Regions from separate parts of the Mesorhizobium sp. DCY119 genome, predicted to be linked through region 3. Evidence: predicted binding sites of a transcription regulator. Region 3 holds the regulator's gene; each other region holds the start of a gene.

Region 1 (5,086 bases), 680 kb from region 3:
CGACATTGCCGCCGGCGGGCTTCTGAACAATGCCGGCTATATCGGTGCGGTATTTCCGGCGGGAGGCGGATGATGACGGTCTATCTCGGCGTAATCCTGCTTGCTCTCGCATGGGCGGCCGTAACCGGCTCCTTCACCCTTCCGAACCTCGTCTTCGGCCTGGTCCTCGGAAGCTTGACGCTCTATCTCGTTCGAGAACAAAGGGGGCCGTTTCGCAGTGCCTTTCGCCCCGGCAAGGTGCTTTCGCTGGCTCTGCTATTCGTGAAGGAACTGATTCTTTCTGCATGGCGCGTGGCCCGGCTCGTGGTTTCACCCAGAATGGAACTGCAACCCGGCATATTCGCCTATCCTTTGAAGGTGGATCGCGATTTCGAGATAACCTTGCTGGCAAACCTTATTACGCTCACGCCCGGCACGCTCTCGGTCGATGTTTCGGACGACAAGCGCCTGCTTTACGTCCACGCGATCGACTGTTCGGACCCGGAAGCGGCGATCAAGGACATCGAGACGGGTTTTGAGCGCAAGATACTGGAGGCGTTCCGATGATCTCCGGTGAAGACTTCCTGGCCTATTGCGTGATCGTCGCTCTGGCGTTGCTCAGCCTTTCCTTTCTGCTGACGGTCTTGCGGGTACTGCGCGGACCAACGCTCCCCGATCGTATTCTTGCGCTCGACATGCTGGTGGCCATCGCCATCGGCTTCATCGCCGTTCTCGGCATCAAGACCGGCTATGCCTTTCATGTCGATATTGCGATTGCGCTCGGACTTGTCGGTTTTCTTGCCACGGTCGCCTTCGCTCGCTTCGTGTTGAGCCGCGGAGCCAAGGATTTCGACGGTCCGAAGGGCGCCAAAAGCCGACCCAGGAGGGGGAAGCGATGATCGAACCGTTGCTTGATTATGCTGCAGGTATTCTGATCGTAATCGGCGCTATTTTTGCCTTGATCGCATCGATAGGCCTGCTTCGGCTACCAGATCTGTACACGCGGATGCACGCAGCCTCCAAAGCCGGCACGTTGGGATCGTGCGTCATGTTGATAGCGCTTGCCGTTCAATCGCAGGATCTGGCCATATCGACCAGGGCGATCGCAGGCGTGATATTCTTCCTGTTAACTGTGCCGATATCTTCGCATCTGCTTGCAAAGGCTGCACATGCTTCCGGTTATCGCATGTGGGACAAGTCCGTTCGGGACGATATTGAAGGTTTCGTCCAGAAGACGAAAAAAATCACGCGAAATTGATCCACCGGCAATAAAAAATATAGTGCAGAAGCCGCATTTGACGATGCTGCTGAGCTTTCACCTACTTAAGGGTGGGGGATGTCAGTATCCTAAAGATATTTAGTGTGATTATCTGGACTGACCAAGGTCAAAAACAATAGATGAGAAAATATTTAATTGACTTACTTTGCGGTGAAGGTCATTAAGAAGGATCGACGCGAGTCGTAATGGTCTTGCCTGTCGTGAAATTCCGCAAAGCCCCACAAAATCAAAAAAAGGGGCGTTTTTGAAACTTATCCCTGGGGCCAGAAGAATATGGACATTACCGATACGTCTACCAAGAATTCCGAAATGCTAATTGAGCTGACAGCCGATGTGGTTGCTGCTTATGTCAGCAATAATCCAGTTCCGGTTGGCGAACTGCCAAATCTTATCGCCGACGTACATGCAGCGCTCGGTCGTGTTGGTGGAGCTGTAGAGCAGCCGCAGACCGACAAGCAGAAGCCTGCTGTCAATCCGAAACGCTCGGTTCATGAAGAATACATCGTCTGCCTTGAAGACGGAAAGAAGTTCAAGTCGCTCAAGCGTCACCTGATGACCCACTATGGTCTGTCGCCCGACCAGTATCGTGAAAAGTGGGGCCTGGACCCTGCCTATCCGATGGTCGCGCCGAACTATGCAGCGGCTCGTTCGCAGCTGGCCAAGAAGATGGGCCTGGGCCGCAAGCGCAAGACGGCCAGTAAATAAACTGCAATCAATACAGTTTCGGCGGCGCCTTCGGGCGCCGTCTGCGTTTCTGCGTCCGGCATGGGGCAGGGGACGCAACCATTCGAGGCGGCAGTCCTGTATCGCGCAACCGGTCAAGCACCTGCTTCAACGCGATATGGCGATTCAGATCGTAGGTCCAATGCCTGCGCATGCCCTTGAGACGCTCGCGTTCGATCGCCCTTTCCAAGCGAATTATCAGCCGCAGCCTTGGTTCGGGGTCGGCGCTCAGCGCGGTTGTCAGATCGATGCCGCAGGCGAGATGAAGTGCCGCGAGTTGCCGGGCGTTTTCCGTCTCGGCCATCTGGCGAGCACGGAATGCCTGTGATTCAGCGCGAATGTCGTTCATTCAAGTGGGTTTCCTTTGTTGACCCCGGTTGAACGCACTATCCGCCGCCTCCCAATGAGGGGGATAAAAATCGGCTTTTTATTTTTTCCGATTAGAAAAAAACAACGCTATTTCAATGTGATGAGTATTTTTGCCTACTAAAAATGTTCCTCTTTTGTTCACATTGCCGTCGAGTGCAGATATAAGAACTTATTCCTACACGCGGAGGGAAAGGTTCAGTGCATCTCACGGCGGCAGTATCCAGAAATTACCAGGAAGAGACGGAGCCCCCACGCGTCTCGCTGACGTCGAGCAGTGGGCGGCGGGAAGAACGCATCATCGAATTGTGCGAAGGCATGATGGATATCACGGCTGCCTTGTTCAACGTGTCGAGCAAGGAACTGCGCAGTCCGGGTCGGGGTGGCCTCGGCGTGTCGCGGGTCAGGCACATCGCGATGTATGTCACGCATGTCGCGTTGAGCGTGACGATGCGCGACGTAGGAGCCGGCTTCGGGCGCGACCGCACCACGGTCATGTACGCCTGTCACCTGGTCGAAGATTTGCGGGATGACGCGGACTTCGATCGCATGGTCGCGCTTACCGAGCGGGTCGCACTGGCAGCATTCGGCAACAAAGCGAGCTTTTGAAATGGCGCATCAGATGATCGAAGACAATGAAGGCTGTCGGCGGATCTCACGCTTTCTGTCCAGAGGTCCCGCCCTGGTTCAGGAAACGGCGGTCGACGGAAAACTTCTGCTCGAAGGCGAAGAGCACGGGACGATCGCCGTGGATCGGGAGGCTCTTGTCGATCTGATCGGCCGTGGGGTGGTCGCTCGCCGCGATGACAAGGTGAGGCTTGTCGCGGCGCGTCCTGCTGGAACACAGGCAGTAGTGGCCGATGAAACCGCCTCTCAGCAGCGGCAGCGCGAGTTTGAAACGAGGGTGATTGAAGTCGACGGCGTTTCTGCGCTGGCGACGGTCAATCTTTCCGAATCGCCGCTTGGGCAGTTGATGCGACGCAAGACGAGGACGGGTGCGTCCTTTCTGTCGCTGGCTGAATTTGAGGCGGGTGAGCGCCTGCGTTCGGATTACACGCGCGGGCAGATCATGCCGCGGCTGGGTGCGAACTGGGTAGCCAGCGTGGCTTCCGGCAAGCGCGGGGGCGGAAATGGGATCGCGGAACTGACCGGCTCGGCACTGGCGGCGCGCCAGCGGGTTGATCGGGCAATCACAGTCGTTGGCCCGGAGCTTTCGGGCGTTCTCATCGATGTATGTTGCTTCCTGAAGGGTCTGGAACAAGTGGAACTGGAGCGCGGATGGCCGGTTCGCTCAGCCAAGATTGTCCTGAAGACCGCGCTCGGTGTGCTGAGCAGGCATTATCGTCCGCAGTCAGTCACGCCGAGCCCGGCAAAAAGAATGCTGCATTGGGGCAGTGAAGACTATCGCCCGGTGCTGGACAGGTGACGAGCCGGCTTAGGCCGGCTGCAGCGCAGCCTCAGCGTCGCGCTTGATGCGCTTGATCATCGAACGAAGCCCGTTTGCGCGCTGCGGCGTCAGATGTTCGTCGAGGCCGAGAGAACGCAAAACGGCTTCGGCGTCTGTCGTTATGATCTCGCTGGCGCGCCTGCCGGAAAAAAGCGCAAGCATGATCGCAACGAGCCCGCGAACGATATGAGCATCCGAATCGCCCTGGAAATTGATGACCGGATCGACACCTTCGGCGGGCTCGGTAAGCAGCCAGACCTGACTGACGCAACCTTGAACCTTGTGAGCATCGTCGCGCGCCGAGTCCGGATAGGGAGGCAGGGCCTCACCAAGCTCGATGACATAGCGGTAACGATCTTCCCATTCGTCAAGGAAGGCGAAGTCGTCGCGGATGCTTTGCATAGTTGCGCTCATGCGCTCGATATAATGCCGCGGCCGCGCGACGTCACGGAAAAAGAAAGACACCGCAGGCGCCGAGAGGGCAGACTGGCCTGCGGTGTGGCCGCCTCGCTGGGCGGCAAAGAGAAATCGTTAGTTGGCAGCCGGTGCTTCCGGCGCGACCGGCGGGACGCTGCCGGTTTTCGTCGCGGTGTCGGGTTCGCCGAATTTGCTGTCCAGCATCTCGAAGGCGATCTTGGCCGCTTCACGCGCCCTTATGCCGACCGTGTGCATGGCGGATTTGCCGACTTCGCAGACTTCCGGTTTGCGTTCGCAGATGCCGCTGACATCGCCGACCGCTTCCCGGGCGGCGAGAAATGCCTGAATGGCATTTACATTCGGCTGGTCGCTCTTTGTCTCACCGAAGTCGAACGGGAGCACCAGAAGAACCAGCGAAAACCAGAATGCCATTTTGATGAGAAAGCCCATGTCCTTGCCCTCTGCTAACGTCGGTCATGCGTCTTTTCCGGCACGACTCGTTTTGTTGAGGTGAGATTGACATGGACGCACAAAGGACGGCTTGCAGAACTCGACGGCATTTTGCGCAAATTTTGCTAAAATTTTAAACGATCGGATGCCCGGCGTACCGAGGATCGCATGCCGGCAAAGGCTGGTAACCTTTGGCTAACCATATAAGCTTCTGTTCCTGATCGATATTTCCAGACGGCAAGGATGCAGCGTGCGCCGGGCATCTCGTTTTTGAGGGATCCGGCAACCTAACCATCTGTTTACTATGCAACAAACTGGCAGGGATTTTCGCAGCCACCGTACTGATATTCGCCATCAGCAGGGTACTGAAAGGGCGTGCCTTATCCATTCTTTAAAGGCTGGATGCGAGTTTCGAAGCCAATCAA
Region 2 (5,086 bases), 2.3 Mb from region 3:
ATCGGCGCCAGTGCCGAACTCCTGCTCCAGCCGCCGGAACAGCGCCAGCGTGAACTGCGACAGCCGGATGTTTTCAGGGATGGAGAACTGCTGGCGGATCGAGGCGCAGGACAGCGTCGTGGAGGAATAGGTGAATTGCGGATCGCGCTCGATCAGCGCGATGGAACCCGAAAAGCCCTCCTCGCGCAGATAATAGGCGATCGAACTGCCGACGATCGCCCCGCCGATGATGATGACGTCATATCGCGCCATGTGCTTACGTTCCCAACATGAATCGAATCTAGAGGTCTCTTGAGACTGTTATCAAGGTTTCCAGCTTCCGTCTTGCAAGAGCCAGCATTGCCGGGCAAGAAGACCACATGACGCAAGAGACCCGCCTCTATCTGCGCCGCTCGGTGCTTTACGTCCCCGCTTCCAACGACAAGGCGCTGGCAAAGCTGGCGTCCCTCGCCTGCGACGCGGTAGTTATCGATCTGGAAGACGCAGTCGCGCCGACGGAAAAGATCGCCGCCCGCGAAAAGCTCGGCACCATCTTCAAGAACCGCCCGGCCGGCATTCGCGAGATGATCATCCGCATCAATGCGGTCTCCAGCGAATGGGGCGCGGACGATCTTCTGGCCGCTGCCGCCTGCGAGCCGGACGGCATATTGCTGCCCAAGATCGACACGCCACGCGACGTGCTGGAAGCCGGCGACGTGCTCGACGACAATGACGCGCCCGACAGCCTGCGTCTCTGGGCGATGATCGAGACGCCGAAATCGCTGCTCAACATCGGCGCCATCGCCGAGCTTGGTCGCGACGCCGCCTCGCGGCTGTCCTGCCTGGTCGCCGGCACCAATGATCTGATAGCCGCCACCGGCGTTCTTGCCACGCCCGACCGGCGTTATCTCATGCCCTGGCTGATGCAGATGCTGCTGGCCGCGCGTGCCGGCGGCCTCGATATCGTCGATGGCGTCAGCAACGATTTTCGCGACCTTGAAGCCTTTGCCGCAGAATGCACGCAAGCCGCCGCCATGGGTTTTGACGGCAAGACGCTGATCCATCCGGCGCAGATCGAGCCTGCCAACAAGGCTTTCTCGCCGTCGGAAGCCGCACGCAAGGAAGCCGAGAAAATCATCGCCGCTTTTTCTCTCCCCGAAAACGCCGGAAAGGGCGCGATCGGCCTCGACGGGCGCATGGTCGAGCTGCTTCATCGCGCACAGGCTGAAAGGCTGCTGGCGAAAACGTCCATGATTGGCTAGAAATCATCGAACGCCTTGATGCCGAAGATGGCCAGGGCAGTACGGGAATGACGACATGAAACTCTACCGCTTTCTGACCGGGCCGGACGATGCGAGCTTCTGCCACAAGGTCACGGCTGCCCTGAACAAGGGCTGGCACCTGTTCGGCTCGCCGACCTATGGCTATGACGCCGAGGCCAAGGTGATGAAATGCGGCCAGGCCGTGGTGAAGGACGTCGATGGCCAGGAATACGAAGCAGGCGTCACCAAGCTGAGCGACTGGTAGTCGTCTACATCTGCAATCTGGCTTTGAGTGCTTCGTACTGGCGAGACGACGTATCGGCCATCGCTTCCTCGCGGCTGGACGGTCGATCCTCGAAAGGTATCGGGTGGTCGAACTGGCTGACGGTTAAATCCCATCTGACGCCGTCGATCAGATTGTAGAAATGCGTGCCGCCTTTCGTGCGGGTTTTGAGGATTTCTCCTCCGAACGCATCCTGCACGACAAGCGAGGTGACGCTGCACTGCCCTTTGGCCGGGTTATCAAGGCTCCAGCTTCCCGAGCTTTCAGAACTCCACGCAGCCTTCAGTTTTTCGTACAATTGATCGGGTGTTTTGAAAGCGCTCATCGCGTGTCTATCAGCTTTGAGGATGGTCGGCCGCTTCCTCGAGCTTCTCCATATCGTCGTCGGAGAGGCCGAAATGATGGCCGATCTCGTGGATGAGGACATGGGTGACGATGTCGCCCAGCGTCTCCTCGTTCTCTGACCAGTAATCCAGGATGGCGCGGCGATAGAGCGTGACGCGGTTCGGCCCCTCGCCGGTCTGGGGGTTCCAGCGCTCGGCAATGCCGCGGCCTTCGAACAGGCCAAGCAGATCGAACGGCGTTTCGAGCGACAGATCATCCATGATCTCGTCGGTCGGAAATTCCGCGATCTGGATGATGACCTCGCCGGTGAGCTTGCGAAACTCCTCCGGCAGGTGCGCATAGGCTTCGAGAGCCATGAACTCCATTTCTTCCATCGATGGTGAAAGCTGGTCGTGCCAGGAGCGGGTCTTGTAGATGCGAGCCATTCTTTTCCCTTTTGACCGCATATAGCCTTTCGGAGCGCGGCTTTCGAGGCTTTTGCGCGCTTATCGGGAAATTAGCCGGGACAGCTGGTTTTGCTGAATGCCCGAAAGGAATAAATTCTCCTCCCGTTCCGCTTGACTCTTCGGGCGCGCTCTGGAATCTATAAGAACATAACAGGAACATATCAGAAAAGCAGACCGTCATGGCGACATCCGCCGTGGCGCAGGAAATCGTTTTTGCCCTGCGCCAGAAAATCGCCCGCATAGAGGGCACGCTGCCCGAGCGGCTGGCGCCCCCTGCCGAGACAGATCCGGCCGGGCAGACCATGGTGCTGCGCCGCCATGGGGTCACAGTCGTGCAGGACCTTTTGCTGACGGGCGCGGAGGATTTCGACACCGCACTGGGCGGCGGGTTGCCGAAGGCTGCGCTGACGGAAATCCATGGAACACTGACCCGCGATGCCGGCGCGGTAGCAGGCTTTGGCCTGTCGCTAGCCGGGCTGCTCCTAAAGAATGCCGCGCAGCCGAAACTGCCCGTGCTGTGGATCGGCACGCATGAAATCTTCCGCGAGGCGGGCTTTCCCTATGCGCCGGGTCTGCATGCCCGCTTCGGCATTGCGCCGGAGGATCTCATCATCGCGCAGGCACCGAAACTCGCCGACGCCATGTGGATCGCCGAGGAGGCGGCAAGCCTGAAGGCACTTTCTGCCGTGATCCTGGAAATCCGCGGCAATCCGCAGAAGCTCGACCTCGTTGCCACGCGACGCCTCCATTACCGGGCCCAGGACGCAGGCAGGCCGGTTTTCCTGCTGCGCCAGGCAGCGCAAGCCGAGCCGACGGCGGCCCCCATGCGCCTCATCGTCTCGCCGGCCCCTGCCGCGCTGCGCTGGACCATCGCCGGGCCTTTGCCCGATTCCATCGGCCCCCCTGGCTTCATGGTCAGGATCGACAAAAGCCGCAATGCCTTGCCCGGACAGTTCACGCTGGAGTGGAACGCCGATGAACGCTCATTCGAAGAAAGACGGCCCAATGGTCTCGGCTCAGCGAATCCTGGCGCTATGGTTTCCGCATCTTCCCGCCGAGCGGATATTGCGCCAGCGCCTGGGGCGGTCCTGGCGTTCAAACCCGCAGGCAGCGCGGCCGCCGCTCGTCATCAGCCATCGCGACAACAACACCCAGCGCATCGCAGCCCTCGACGAGCAGGCTGAACGGCTGCGGCTGAAGCCCGGCACGGGCATCGCCGACGCACGCGCCATGCATCCCGGCATAGAGATCGTCGAGGCCGACACGCAGGCGGACCGCAGGCTGCTCGAAAGCCTTGCCGACTGGTGCGACCGCTATACGCCACTGGTGGCGCTCGATGGGCAGGACGGGCTGTTTCTCGACATCACCGGCTGCGCCCATCTCTTCGGCGGCGAGAAACCCATGCTGGACGACATGCTGTCGCGCTTTTTCCATCAGGGTTTTGACGTCCGCGCCGGGCTGGCTTCGACACCCGGAGCAGCCTGGGCAGCGGCGCGATTTTGCACGGCTTCGGTCGTCGCGCCGGGTGACGAGGAAAAGACCATGGCGCCCTTGCCGCTCGCCGCATTGCGCCTCGCGCCCGAAACGATCGCGTCTCTGGAGAGCGTGGGGTTGCGCACCACGGGCGCAATCCTGCAGGCGCCACGCGCGCCCTTGGCGCGCCGTTTCGGCAAAATGCTTCTCCTGCGCCTCGACCAGGCGCTCGGACAGCTTGAGGAAGCCATTTCGCCGCGCCGGCCCGTAGCCCCGCTATCGGTGGAACGGCATCTGCCCGAGCCGGTTTCGCTCGTGGAAGACATAGAGCATCTGGTGCTCCTGCTCGCCCGATCCTTGAAGACCGATCTCGAGCGCCATGGCGAAGGCGCGCGCGCCCTGCAGCTCCTTCTGTTTCGGGTCGACGGCGTGGTCAGCCGCATCGGCGTCGGCACCTCACGCCCGTTGCGCGAACCGGGCGTGATCGGAAAACTGTTTCACGAAAGACTAACGGCTCTCGAAGACGTCCTCGATGCCGGCTACGGCTTCGATCTTGTCCGCCTTTCCGTTCTGGCGACAGCACCATTCGAGATGGATCAGGCCGATTTCAGCGGAGATGCTTCCGGCAGCGACGAGGATCTGGCGCTTTTCGCTGACCGCGTAAGCGCTCGCCTGGGTGGCGACACGGTGCTGAGGCCTGTCCCTGTCGAGAGCCATATTCCAGAGCGGGCGGTTTCCTGCCTGTCTTTTGCCGAGGCGGAAAAAGACCTCGGCCATGCAAGGAACAGAGGGCGTGAGATCGCGCTTCCCCCGCCGCCTGGACCGGAGCGCCCGATCCGCCTTTTTTCTCAACCGGAACCGGTCGAGGTCATGGCCGCCGAAGTGCCCGACGGGCCGCCTGCCCGCTTCCGCTGGCGTCGCGCGCTTTATGAGGTTGCACGCGCGGAAGGCCCGGAGCGCATCGCACCCGAATGGTGGCGCGATGGTGCGGATGAGGCGACGCGCGATTATTTCCGCATCGAGGACGCCGATGGCCGCCGCTACTGGCTTTTCCGCCAGGGGTTTTACGGCGCCACGCAAGGCAACCCGCGCTGGTTCTTGCAGGGATTTTTCGCATGAAGGAAGACGTTTCGCGCGCACCCGCCGCTTCCCCGCTTTATGTCGAATTCGGCGTGCAATCGAATTTTTCCTTCCTGCGCGGCGCCTCGCGACCGGAGGACCTGGTCGTTGCCGCCTGTTTTCTCGGCCACGTCGGCATGGGCCTTGCCGACCGCAACACCGTGGCCGGCGTGGTGCGC
Region 3 (5,086 bases):
GCGACACGGTGCTGATGAATGCAGGTGCCGGCCTGGTCGTTGCCAGCAAGGCCGCAACGCTGGCGGACGGCATTAAAGCTGCAGCGGCAGCGATCGACAGTGGCCACGCGCTCGGTGTTCTCGACGCGCTGGTAAAAGTTTCGAACGGATAGAACGATGGCCGATATTCTAACCAGGATCGAGGCCTACAAGCGCGATGAGATCGCAGCCGCCAAGGCCAGCACACCGCTTGCAGAACTCAAGGCACGCGCCCGCGACGCAGATGCACCGCGCGGCTTTCAGGCTGCCTTGCAGGCCAAGCGCGATGCCGGCGGCTTCGCGCTGATCGCCGAAATCAAGAAGGCAAGCCCGTCCAAGGGCTTGATTCGGCCCGATTTCGACCCGCCGGCGCTGGCACAAGCTTATGAACAAGGCGGCGCGGCCTGCCTTTCAGTGCTGACCGACACGCCGTCGTTCCAAGGCGCCCCGGAATTCCTGACCAAAGCGCGCGCAGCCTGCAAACTACCGGCCCTGCGCAAGGATTTCATGTTCGAACCTTATCAGGTCTATGAAGCACGCGCCTGGGGCGCGGATGCCATTCTGATCATCATGGCCAGCCTGACGGACGACGATGCCAAGGCACTGGAAGATGCGGCCTTCGAACTAGGCATGGACGTTCTGATCGAAGTGCATGACGAGGCTGAGACAGAGCGGGCACTGAAATTGTCCTCGCAACTGGTTGGCATTAACAACCGCAACCTGCGGACCTTCGAGACAAGCCTTGAGACGTCGGAAAGATTGTCATCGCTGGTGCCCGACGACCGCTTGCTGGTCGGCGAAAGCGGGATCTTCACCCACGAGGATTGCCGGCGGCTGGAGCGTTTTGGCATCGGCACATTCCTGGTGGGCGAAAGCCTGATGCGGCAGCAGGACGTGGCAGCGGCAACGCGGGCGCTGCTGACTGGCAAGGCCGCGCAAGCGGTAAACGGCTAGGCCATGAGCGGCAAACCCGCCCTCACCCATCTCGGCGTCGAAGGCCAGGCGCATATGGTCGATGTCGGCGAAAAAGCTGAAACAGAGCGCACGGCGATCGCCGAGGGCTTCGTCACCATGTTGCCCGAAACGCTGAAACTGATCCGGGATGGCAATGCCAAGAAGGGCGATGTGCTCGGCACCGCCCGCATCGCCGGCATCATGGCGGCCAAGCGGGCACATGAGCTGATCCCGCTCTGCCACCCGCTGCTCCTAACCAAGGTTTCGGTCGACATCGAAGCTGACGATTCCCTGCCCGGCCTGCGCGTGACCGCACTTGCCCGCGTCACCGGCAAGACCGGTGTCGAAATGGAAGCGCTGACGGCGGCTTCCGTCGCCTGCCTGACCATCTACGACATGGCCAAGGCCGTCGATCGCGGCATGGTCATTTCCGGCATCAGGCTGGTCCAGAAGACCGGCGGCAAATCCGGCGACTACCGGGTGGACGCATAGATGGCACTCCTTCCGGTCGCCGAGGCCCTACAGCGACTGCTAGATGGCGCCGGTCCCGGCAACGCGGAATCCGTAGCGTTGGCCGAGGCTGCCGAGCGCGTGCTGGCCGAACCTGTACGAGCGCTGCGCACGCAACCGCCGTTCGACGCATCGGCCATGGATGGATATGCGGTGCGCAGTGCTGACGTCGCCAATGTCCCGGCAACGCTGCACGTTATCGGCGAAGCTCCGGCTGGGCGGCGCTTTGCCGGCAAAGTAGAGCCGGGTCAGGCCGTCCGCATCTTCACGGGAGCGCCGATGCCGGATGGTGTCGATACCATCGTCATTCAGGAGAACACCCGAAAGCTCGATGGCAGAACCGTAGAGGTCACCGAAACGGTGGATGCCGGTCGCCACATAAGGCGCCGGGGCCTCGATTTTTCCACAGGCGACCTGCTGCTGGACAAAGGCAGGGTCCTGGACGCGGGTGCGCTTTCGCTTGCAGCCTCGGCCAACCACCCTCGCCTTCCCGTCGTGAAAAAGCCGCTGCTGGCGATCATCGCCACCGGCGACGAGCTTTTGCCGCCGGGCAGCGAACCAGGCCCCGACCAGATCATCGCCTCGAACAGCTTCGGCGTGGCAGCGATCGCCGAATCGGTTGGCGCAAGGGTGCTCGACCTCGGCATCGCGCCCGATCGCAAGGAGGCCATCGCGGCGCTGATCAAGCGAGCCATGGAGGCCGGCGCAGACGTGATCGTGACTCTGGGCGGCGCATCCGTCGGCGATCACGACTTCATCCACGACGTTTTGACCAGCGAAGGCGTAAAGCTCGATTTCTGGAAGATCGCTATGCGGCCCGGCAAGCCGCTGATGTTCGGCCGACTCGGGCACACCCGCTGCATCGGCTTGCCCGGAAATCCGGTGGCGAGTCTTGTCTGCTCGCATCTGTTCCTGAAGCCGCTGCTGTCGCGACTTGGCGGGCGGCACCATGTGTCTGATATCCATGAGGCTTTCCTCGGCGCAGCAATGCAGGCCAACGATCTGCGCCAGGATTATGTGCGCGCCGTTCTTCGAGACGACGATGCCGGGCTCGTAGCGACGCCGTTCGAGATCCAGGATTCCTCAATGCTGAGGACATTCACCGAGGCCAATGCGTTGATCATCCGCGAACCTTTTGCGCCGGCGGCCGAGGCTGGTGCGCCATGCACCGTCCTGAGGATTCGCTAGGTCAGGCCTATCGATCGGCACATATCCGATCGACTGGTTCCAATATCGGCGCGTTCGCGTATTGTTTCCAGTACCTTAAGATATTCATTAAAATTTAAACGGTTGCAGAACACAAATGGAACAGATAGTGTTTGTTCTGGTTTTGTTTTTGGTTTGATTCTTCGGGGGTGGCCATGCTGACGCGCAAGCAACACGAGCTTCTAATGTTCATCCACGAGAGGATGAAAGAAGCGGGAATCCCGCCTTCCTTCGATGAAATGAAGGAAGCGCTCGATCTGGCATCGAAATCCGGCATCCACAGGTTGATCACTGCTCTTGAAGAGCGCGGGTTCATTCGCCGGCTACCGAATCGCGCTCGCGCACTCGAAGTTCTCCGCCTGCCCGACTCCATGGCCCCCGGGCTGGCACCGCAGCGCGCGAAATTCTCGCCGAGCGTCATCGAGGGCAGCCTAGGTCGACGCCCCCCGGAACCTGCGCGCGGCCCTGTAGCCGGGAATGATGATGTCGGCTCCGCCGTTTCGATCCCCGTAATGGGCCGGATCGCTGCCGGTGTGCCGATCGAAGCCATCCAGCACAAGACGCATTCAATCTCCGTGCCGCCGGAGATGATCATGGGCGGCGAGCACTATGCGCTTGAAGTCAAAGGCGATTCGATGATCGAGGCCGGTATTTTTGACGGCGACACGGTGATCATCCGCAATGCCAATACGGCAAACCCCGGCGAAATCGTCGTTGCGCTGGTAGATGAAGAGGAAGCCACGCTCAAGCGCTTCCGCCGCAAGGGCGCTTCCATTGCGCTGGAAGCCGCCAATCCAGCCTATGAAACGCGGATTTTCGGACCTGACCGTGTGAAGGTCCAGGGCAAGCTGGTGGGATTGATCCGGCGTTATTGACGACACGCGGCAGCGCCTGACTATGGTTTGGCGCTTCGCGAATTTGAGTATCTCGACTTTTTTAACTGATTGTTCGCCGGCTTACTTTCTCTCCGCTGATAAGGCGGCAGTCCTCTCGCCTCTCGAGAAAATGCTCGTTGTGTATGCCAGGGGCGGTATGGTTGTGTCAGCGCGAAACGAATTTCGGCACGACGATCCGAAATGTCGCCATAGAGATAGACGGCGGCGCTGCCGAACTTGGCCAGTTCGCGCTTGGTGACAACCAGCGGGACGGCGTCTTCGCAGACATCCTCGGCAGTCGCGTCGTCGATCACGATGAGGCTGGCATAGTCGCACGCGCGTCGCGCGGAACGCCAATCGGCAGCGTGAGCGATGATTGCGCCCGATCTGTGCGTCGCCAGACACAGACCGTTATGGCAATCGAAACCAGCAGCGAGCGAGTTCACCGGCTTTTCGCGAGATTGTCCCGACGAAACGGCCGTATCGCTTGATGCAAGGTCGGCCGCTTCAATTTCCGCGGAATCATCGAAGGACGCGTCGGTTGGTGAATTACGGCGCCCAGCCCGGCTCGACCTTTTCTTGCCGGCATCATTGATCGTATCGACCGGCTTGATCAGATATTCCGACAACAGCGCCCGCTTCCAGTTTTCGATGGTGAATTCGTTCGGCCGACGACGCAGATCAACACCCCCACCGCCGCAAAACGGAACAACTGTTGATGCGAAGGCAGCAGCAAAAGCAAAGCTGACAGGACGGCGCTGCCACCAAACATCGGCAGGAAATCCGGCTCAGCCTCGAGCCCGTAATAGATGATGGCACCGAGCGCCAGAAACACCGGAACGAGAAGAAACGGCGTGCCGCGCTCAAGTTCCAGGACGATTGCCGACGCGAAGGAGCGCGTGGCGCGTGCGCGCGACGGGACAACCTGAAGCTTCTTGCGCCAGGCTGCCGGCAGAAGCGGCGGTCGAGATTTCCAAGGTGCCAGCGGTGTCGGAGCCGGTTCGGCTGATGGTAATCGCGAGGGAGGCGAAACAAGCGGCGCGTCGAGCGGATAGGCAAATTGCGCCCGCTCGCTCACCTCGCCTGTGGATGTCTCGCGCGCCATCCAGGTTTCCCCAATTCGGGGCCTGGCCGGCGCGCGCGCACCTCGCGCCGTTCTCGGCTTGCCCCTGCCCCTTGCACCCCTGACCAGCCATGCTACATGAACGCTACCAAATTGCCATGCGTGCCATCTTCGGCTCTCGCCGGCCCGTCCCTGCCTTCTGGAAATCCTATGTCCGACACAGTCATTACCCGCTTCGCCCCCTCGCCCACCGGCTATTTGCATATCGGCGGCGCCCGCACGGCCCTGTTCAACTGGCTCTATGCGCGCCACACCGGCGGCACGATGCTGCTGCGCATCGAAGATACCGACCGCGAGCGTTCCACGGATGCGGCGACCGCAGCTATCCTGGACGGCCTTGCCTGGCTCGGTCTGCACTGGGAAGGCGAGCCGGTATCGCAGTTCGAGCGCGCGCCGCGCC

The links. Region 3 encodes LexA, which represses DNA repair genes until DNA is damaged. Its sites were predicted from a motif close to TGTTCNNNNTGTGTTCNG; they were not measured.
Region 1: the regulator LexA is predicted to act here: its motif matches at 2,475-2,492, upstream of DZG07_RS17745 (cytoplasmic protein).
Region 2: the regulator LexA is predicted to act here: its motif matches at 2,457-2,474, upstream of DZG07_RS03160 (metallopeptidase family protein).

The regions. Positions count from the first base shown of each region.
Region 1 is NZ_CP031834.1:3,639,228-3,644,313, reverse strand. Features, by position in the region: gene DZG07_RS17770 (Na+/H+ antiporter subunit D) at 1-73, shown strand, start outside; gene DZG07_RS17765 (Na+/H+ antiporter subunit E) at 73-546, shown strand; gene DZG07_RS17760 (cation:proton antiporter) at 543-878, shown strand; gene mnhG (monovalent cation/H(+) antiporter subunit G) at 875-1,237, shown strand; gene DZG07_RS17750 (MucR family transcriptional regulator) at 1,532-1,963, shown strand; gene DZG07_RS17745 (cytoplasmic protein) at 1,971-2,330, opposite strand; gene DZG07_RS17740 (helix-turn-helix domain-containing protein) at 2,549-2,956, shown strand; gene DZG07_RS17735 (DUF6456 domain-containing protein) at 2,970-3,773, shown strand; gene DZG07_RS17730 (SufE family protein) at 3,783-4,208, opposite strand; gene DZG07_RS17725 (DUF5330 domain-containing protein) at 4,326-4,661, opposite strand.
Region 2 is NZ_CP031834.1:675,091-680,176, reverse strand. Features, by position in the region: gene DZG07_RS03180 (FAD-binding oxidoreductase) at 1-252, opposite strand, end outside; gene DZG07_RS03175 (CoA ester lyase) at 360-1,241, shown strand; gene DZG07_RS03170 (DUF1737 domain-containing protein) at 1,297-1,506, shown strand; gene DZG07_RS03165 (hypothetical protein) at 1,511-1,849, opposite strand; gene DZG07_RS03160 (metallopeptidase family protein) at 1,860-2,294, opposite strand; gene DZG07_RS24165 (hypothetical protein) at 2,495-3,499, shown strand; gene DZG07_RS03155 (DNA polymerase Y family protein) at 3,381-4,907, shown strand; gene DZG07_RS03150 (error-prone DNA polymerase) at 4,904-5,086, shown strand, end outside.
Region 3 is NZ_CP031834.1:2,961,786-2,966,871, forward strand. Features, by position in the region: gene trpD (anthranilate phosphoribosyltransferase) at 1-152, shown strand, start outside; gene trpC (indole-3-glycerol phosphate synthase TrpC) at 157-972, shown strand; gene moaC (cyclic pyranopterin monophosphate synthase MoaC) at 976-1,464, shown strand; gene glp (gephyrin-like molybdotransferase Glp) at 1,465-2,670, shown strand; gene lexA (transcriptional repressor LexA) at 2,844-3,563, shown strand; gene DZG07_RS14440 (hypothetical protein) at 3,584-4,192, opposite strand; gene DZG07_RS14445 (hypothetical protein) at 4,177-4,641, opposite strand; gene gltX (glutamate--tRNA ligase) at 4,837-5,086, shown strand, end outside.